DNA from 2 places in the Agromyces sp. NPDC058110 genome. Region 2 is predicted to be linked to the other one. Evidence: riboswitches for the same ligand, from Rfam matches in the RefSeq annotation. Region 2 holds a riboswitch; the other holds the start of a gene.
What was found. Region 2 has a riboswitch for thiamine pyrophosphate ahead of thiM (hydroxyethylthiazole kinase). Riboswitches for the same ligand answer to the same signal wherever they lie in the genome.
Positions count from the first base shown of each region.

Region 1 (3,395 bases), on a different contig from region 2:
CTCGTCGACGCGATCGCGGCGTTCGCGTTCCCCGAGCTTCAGCGCACGCGGTCCGACTTCGAGCTCGGCGCGGACGGAGCCGGTGAGGAACTGGTGCTCCGGGCTCTGGAACACCGTGCCGATGCGCCGGAGGAGGTCGCGGGAGCGCCACCGCGACGGTTCGCGGCGAAGACCCTGCGCGAGCCGCTCGGTCGCCGCGAGCGCCCCGCCGATCGGTGGGAGCAGGCCCGCGAGCGTGAGGGCGAGCGTCGACTTGCCGACGCCGTTCGGACCCGAGATCGCGAGCACCCGCCCGGCGTCGACCCGCACGTCGATCGCGCGTTGCACCGGCACGTCGGGGGTGCGCGCGATGTCGAGCCCCGCGGCCTCGAGCAGCGGATGCCGGTGGCCGGCCAGCGGCTCCGGTGCACGCCACGGCACCTCGTCGGGCAGCCAGACGCCGGCCGCGCGGAGCTCGTCGGCGCGCTCGGCGAGCACCGCGTCGGGGCGTCCGTCGGCGAGCACGCCGCCCGCGGCATCGAGCACCACGACGCGATCGACGACGGGCAGCCAGGTCGCGACGCGGTGCTCGACGACCACGAGCGTGGCGCCGGTCGAGTCGGCGACGGCGGCGACGGCGTCGCGGACCTCGCGCACCCCGTCTGGGTCGAGGTTCGCGGTCGGCTCGTCGAGCAGGATCAGGCCGGGGCGCATGGCCAGCACGCCCGCGAGCGCGAGTCGCTGACGCTGCCCGCCGGAGAGCTCTGCGGTCGCGTGGTCGAGCGGCAGGCCCAGTCCGACGGCGTCGAGGGCTGCGCGCACACGGGCCCAGATGTGCTCGCGCGCGACTCCGAGGTTCTCGAGTCCGAACGCGACGTCGTCGCCGAGGCGCGCCATCACGATCTGCGAGTCGGGGTCCTGCAGCACGAGCCCCGATCGGCCGCGAGCCGCGGCCGGGTGGCGGCCGTCGACGAGCAGCTCGCCGAGCGTCTCGCCGTCGTCGTCGCCGCCGAGCACGCCGGCCAGGCCGTGGAGGAAGGTGGACTTGCCCGCGCCGGAGGCACCGAGCAGCAGCACGCGGTCGCCGGGCGCGATATCGAGGTCGAGGCCGCGCACGGCGGGGGCACGCCGACCGCCGTGGCGCCACCCCCAGCCGCGCGCTCTGACCGATGCGGCGGGCGATGATGTCTCGCCGGGCACGACGGCTCAGACCTCCCGGAGCTCGCGCCCGGCCGCGAAGCGGTCGAGTGCCCCGGCACGGGCGAGCCCGCGCACGGCGAGCCACGAGAGTCCGCCGGCGATGAGCGCACCGCCCACGACCGCGGAGACCGTGTAGATCGTCGCGAACGCGGGAGCCGCGCCCGCGTAGTACAGCACGAGATCGTTGATCGCCATCGCGAGTCCGGCGCCGGCGCCGGCGAGCAGCGCGACGGGGAACCGCCAGTTGCGGTACAGGAAGATCGCGAAGACGAGTTCCGCGCCGAGGCCCTGCACGAGGCCGGACTCGATCGTGAGCAGGCCACCCCACTGGCTGCCGATGAGCGCGGAGACGACGGCCGCGACGAGCTCGGTGTAGAGCGCGGCGCCGGGCTTGCGGATGACGAGGCCGCCGAGCACGCCGGCGATGACCCAGAGCGCGGCCGGGGCCGCTTGGAGACCGGGGAGCAACGCTTCGATCGGCGCCGAGATCGGCCCCCACACCACCCCCCACGCCCAGAAGACGACGCCGACGGCCACGCCGATGACGCTCGCGACGACGATGTCGACAACCCGCCAGCGCAGGCGCGGCGAGGTCGTGACGGTGGTTCCGGATGCCGCGGCGGTCGCGGCGGATTCGGTGGACGTGTTGTGCACTGGCGTGCCCTTTCGATCGAGGAAAGCGGCACGGGATGTTGAGATGTGAATGCCTCCCTGCGCTGGCATGATCCAGATCAGGTTCGACGGTCGAAGGTTGAGAACCTTCCTCTCAGCCCGGCTCACCGGACTCCCGTGTTCGTGCACCAGCGTACACGCCGGCGCGACCGCTCAGCGCTTGAGGGCGCGGATCACCGATTTGAGGGCGTGGCCGACGACGAAGACGAACGGCGTCGCGACCAGCACGAGCCCGATCAGGTTCGCCTCGAACTTCACGCGGCCGCCCTCGCCCACGTAGGCGCCGAGCGGCACCGAGAGTCCGCCGCCCCCGCCGCCGCTTCCGCTGCCGGTGAAGTTCGACGTCGCGTCGCCGCTGCCCGTTCCGCCGCCGAACCCGTAGTACCCGAGGGCGACGGGCACCACCTCGACGCCGTCGATCTCGATCTTGTCGCCGTACGCGGTCTTCACCCCGACGCCTGCGACGCGTTCCGCCAGGTCCAGTACGAGTTCAGCCATGACGGCCACGCTACCCGTGCGGCGTGCGCGCTACCAGCCCCAGCCCGCTGCGGTCGGGTCGAACGGGGCGTCTCCCTCGCCCGACCCCGTGCGCTGCCGATCGCGAGGCTCCGACCGATCGGCGGCGCCACGCTGGGCATCGGCCCCGCGGGGCGATCGCCGCTCGCGGTGCACGAGCGAGGCGGGCCGCACTGCACCCCGGCCGAACTTCGCCGCGACCTCGTCGATCGTGCGTTCGGCGTCGCGCCATTCTTCGTCTGGGTCCCAGAGCATCGCTCCCGACCCCGACTCGCGCAGGTTCTCGGCGCGAACGCCGATGAGCCTCACCCGTTGGCCGTCGCCGACGAGTCCGACCAGCGCGTCGGATGCCTCGTCGTAGATGCGCCGTGCGACATCGGTCGGCTCGGCGAGCGTGCGCGAGCGCGTCAGGGTGCGGAAGTCGCCGTACCTCAGCTTGAGCGAGACCGTGCGCGCGACCAGACCGGCCTTGCGCAGGCGGACGGCCACGTTGCCCGAGAGCTGGAGCAGCTCGCGCCGGATCTCGACCGGGTCGACGAGGTCGTGCCCGAACGTCTGCTCGTGCCCGATGCTCTTCTCGACCCGCGCGGTGTGCACCGCCCGGGGATCTTCGCCACGCGCGAGCTGCGCGAGCCTCGTCGCGAGGGCGGGCCCGACCGCGCGCTCGAGCGCCTCGGGCGGCATCGAGGCCACGTCGCCGACCGTGCGCAGCCCGAGTCGCTGCAGCGACTCTTCGGTGACCCGGCCGACGCCCCAGAGCGCCGAGACCGGAAGCGGGTGCAGGAACGCAACCGTCTCTGTGGCCGGCACGACGAGCATGCCGTCGGGCTTGGCCCGACCGGATGCGACCTTCGCGACGTACTTCGTGGCCGCGACGCCGATTGAGCAGGTGAGGCCGGTCTCGGCCTGCACGCGCTCGCGGATGGACCACGCGATCTCGGCCGGTGATCCGTGCAGACGACGCGCCCCCGACACGTCGAGGAACGCCTCGTCGATCGAGAGCGGCTCGACGAGCGGCGTGATGTCGC
Region 1 covers NZ_JBHVTI010000001.1:666,037-669,431, forward strand. Annotated here, with positions in the region: gene ACFVS8_RS03250 (ABC transporter ATP-binding protein) at 1-1,095, opposite strand, end outside; gene ACFVS8_RS03255 (ECF transporter S component) at 1,186-1,833, opposite strand; TPP riboswitch at 1,869-1,979, opposite strand; gene ACFVS8_RS03260 (hypothetical protein) at 2,005-2,349, opposite strand; gene ACFVS8_RS03265 (DNA polymerase IV) at 2,380-3,395, opposite strand, start outside.
Region 1: it holds a riboswitch for thiamine pyrophosphate, as region 2 does, so the genes downstream of both, ACFVS8_RS03255 (ECF transporter S component) here and thiM (hydroxyethylthiazole kinase) in region 2, are expected to answer to the same signal.

Region 2 (3,395 bases):
CGCGGTCGGGCGCCGGACACGCGGGCCGCGGTCGGGCGCCGGGCAGCGAGCCGCGGTCTGCGGTCCGCGGTCGGCGGTCGTCGGGCAGCGGTTCGCGGTCGGGCGCGCCCTACTCGACCGGCGACCGGAACGTGTGCCGGTACTCGATCGGCGACGTGCCGAGCACGCGGTGGAAGTGCAACCGCAGGTTGGCACCCGTGCCGAGCCCGACGCGGGCGGCGATCTGCTCGACGCCGAGGTCGGTGCGCTCGAGCAGCTCGCGCGCGAGGTCGACGCGCGCGCGCAGGATCCACTGCATGGGCGTGTACCCGGTGTCCTCGACGAACCTGCGCGAGAACGTGCGGGTCGACACGTTCGCGTTGCGCGCGAGGTCGGCGAGCGTCAGCGGCTCCTCGATGCGCTCGAGCGCCCAGTGCCGGGTCGCGGCGAACAGTTCGCCCAGGTCGTCGGGCAGGGCCCGCGGCACGTACTGCGCCTGGCCGCCGCTGCGGTACGGCGCCGCCACGAGCCGGCGCGCGACGTGGTTCGACAGCGCCACGCCGTGGTCGCGGCGCACGAGGTGCAGGCAGAGGTCGATGCCCGAGGCCGCACCCGCCGAGGTCAGCACCCGGCCCTCGTCGACGAACAGCACGTTCTCGTCGACCTGCACGAGCGGATGCCGCGTGGCGAGCGCCTTCGTGTAGTGCCAGTGCGTCGTGGCCCGGCGTCCGTCGAGCAGCCCCGTCGCCGCGAGCGCGAACGCCCCCGTCGAGATCGCGGCGAGCCTCGCACCCCGCTCGTGCGCGGCACGGAGGGCGTCGACGACCGCCGCAGGCGGCGGCTCGACATCGGGATGCCGGTAGCCCGGGATGAAGATCGTCTCGGCCCACTCGAACGCCTCGAGGCCGTCGGCCACGTGGTACGAGAGGCCGTCGCCGCCGGTCACCGGGCCGGGCGCAGCGCCGCACACGCGCACCTCGTACGGCATCGACGCCCGAGTGGTGAAGATCTGCGCCGGGATCCCGACGTCGAGCGGCTTGGCGCCCTCGAGCACGAGCACGGCGACCCGGTGCGGGCGCTGCACCCGGGCAGTGCGGTCGATGTCGGCGGCCATGAGGCCAGACTGCCACGTTGCGCAATGTTCTCGCCAGGCATCCGCCTCGAGCAAGACGGACCCGCCGGGCCCGTGGAGGAACGTTCACGGTGCGCCCGGCGCATTCGGAGGTCGTCCGGCGACTCGACCGCGTGCCCGGCGGGTCGTTGCGAGCAAGCTAGCCTGCGCGGCGCCGGTCCGCCAGAGCCCGGTCCTGGCCGCGCCCCGAACTGGGGTGGGAGCGGGCTGCGACGAGGCTCGCCAGCCTGCACGATGCCGTCCCATGCGGCGTCGCCGTCGGGGGCTAGGCTGGCGGGCAGTGACACGGGGTGCCGCGCACGTGCTCCGACCGGGGCGCGCGCGGCTGAGAACACACCCGTCGAACCTGATCTAGTTCGGACTAGCGAAGGGATGTCGCGTGAGCGAACGTCTGCGTATCGACCCTGCCCACCTCTCCACGGCGAGCGCCGCACTGCTCGACCGGCTGCGCGAGCATCCGCCGCTCGTGCACTGCATCACGAACGCCGTGGTGACGAACTTCACCGCGAACGCCCTGCTCGCGATCGGCGCCGCGCCGGCGATGGTCGACATCCCCGAGGAGTCCGGCATGTTCGCCGGCATCGCGGGCGGCCTGCTCGTGAACCTCGGCACGCCGCACGCCGAGCAGCGCGACGCCGCACGCGAGGCGGTCGCCGCGGCATCCGTCGCCGGCACGCCGTGGGTGCTCGACCCGGTCGCGATCGGCGCACTGCCCGTGCGCACCGCGCTCGCGCACGAACTCGTCGCGGCGCGGCCGACGGCGATCCGCGGCAACGCGAGCGAGGTCATCGCGCTCGCGGGCGCCGGCGCGGGCGGGCGCGGGGTCGATGCGGCCGACAGCACCGAAGCCGCCGCCGACGCCGCGATCGCCCTCGCCCTCGCGCACGGGTCGGTCGTCGCCGTCTCGGGCCCGGTCGACCTCATCACCGACGGGCACCGCATCGCGCGCGTGGCCAACGGCGATGCCCTGCTCACCCGCGTCACGGGCGGCGGATGCGCGCTCGGCGCGGTGACGGCGGCGTTCCTCGGGGCGAGCCGCGACGCGGCGGGCGCGGTCGCCGAACCGGAGGCCCATGGCGGTGCGCCGCTCGACGACCCGTTCGTCGCGACCCTCGCGGCGACGGTCGTGTACACGATCGCCGCCGAGCTGGCGGCGGCGCGTTCAGACGGCCCCGGCTCGTTCGCGCCGGCGTTCCTCGACGCGCTCGCGCTCGTCACGCCGGCCGAGGTGACCGCACGGGCCCGCATCACCGTCACGGATGCCGAGGCGTCCGCCGCCGATGCAGCCGCCGTCGAGTCACCGGCGGCGGCCGGGGCCGAGGCGGTGCGCGCATGAGCGCCGGCGCCACGACGACCGGGCGTGCGGGCGCCCGAATCGCGCTCGACCTGTCGGTCTACCTCGTGACGGATGCCGCGCTCTGCGGCGAACGCGGGGTCGCCGCCGTCGTGGCCGACGCCGTCGACGGCGGCGTGCGGGTCGTGCAGTTGCGCGACAAGACGGCGTCGATCGACGACCTGCTGCGGCAGCTCGAGGCGCTCTCGACCGCGATCGACGGCCGTGCGGCCCTGCTCGTGAACGACCGGGTCGACGTGGCCGCGGCTGCGCGCGAACGGGGCCTGCCCGTCGACGGCGTGCACGTGGGACAGGGCGACGCCGCGGCATCCGCTGCCCGTGCCCTGCTCGGCGACGACGCGATCGTCGGCGTCACCGCGAACTCGCCCGAGCACCTCGCCGCCGTGCGAGCGCTGCCGCGGCGCGAGGTCGACTACCTGGGCGTCGGCGTGATCCGGCCGACGGCCACCAAGCCCGACCACCCGCCGGCCCTCGGCGTCGAGGGATTCGCCCGGTTCGCGGCCTCCGCGGCCGAGGTCGAGCTGCCGTGCGTGGCGATCGGCGGCATCGGGCTCGCGGATGTCGCGGCGCTGCGCGAGGCGGGCGCGGCAGGGGTGGCCGTGGTCTCGGCGATCTGCGCCGCCGACCGCCCGCGCGACGCGGCGGCTGCGTTCGCCGCGGCCTGGAGCGCCCGATGAGCGCCGCGGCCACCGCGGATGTCGCCGCAGCCGCCGCAGCCGTTCCTGGCGCGCCGACCGCTCGCCGCGTGCCGCGCGTGCTCAGCATCGCGGGCAGCGACCCGTCGGGCGGCGCGGGCATCCAGGCCGACCTCAAGTCGATCGCCGCGGTCGGCGGCTACGGCATGTCGGCGATCACCGCCCTGACCGCGCAGAACACGCTCGGCGTCCGCGGCGTGCACGTGCCGCCCGCGACGTTCCTCGCCGAGCAGCT
Region 2 covers NZ_JBHVTI010000005.1:147,845-151,239, reverse strand. Annotated here, with positions in the region: gene ACFVS8_RS13465 (GlxA family transcriptional regulator) at 110-1,093, opposite strand; TPP riboswitch at 1,388-1,501, shown strand; gene thiM (hydroxyethylthiazole kinase) at 1,491-2,447, shown strand; gene thiE (thiamine phosphate synthase) at 2,444-3,142, shown strand; gene ACFVS8_RS13450 (bifunctional hydroxymethylpyrimidine kinase/phosphomethylpyrimidine kinase) at 3,139-3,395, shown strand, end outside.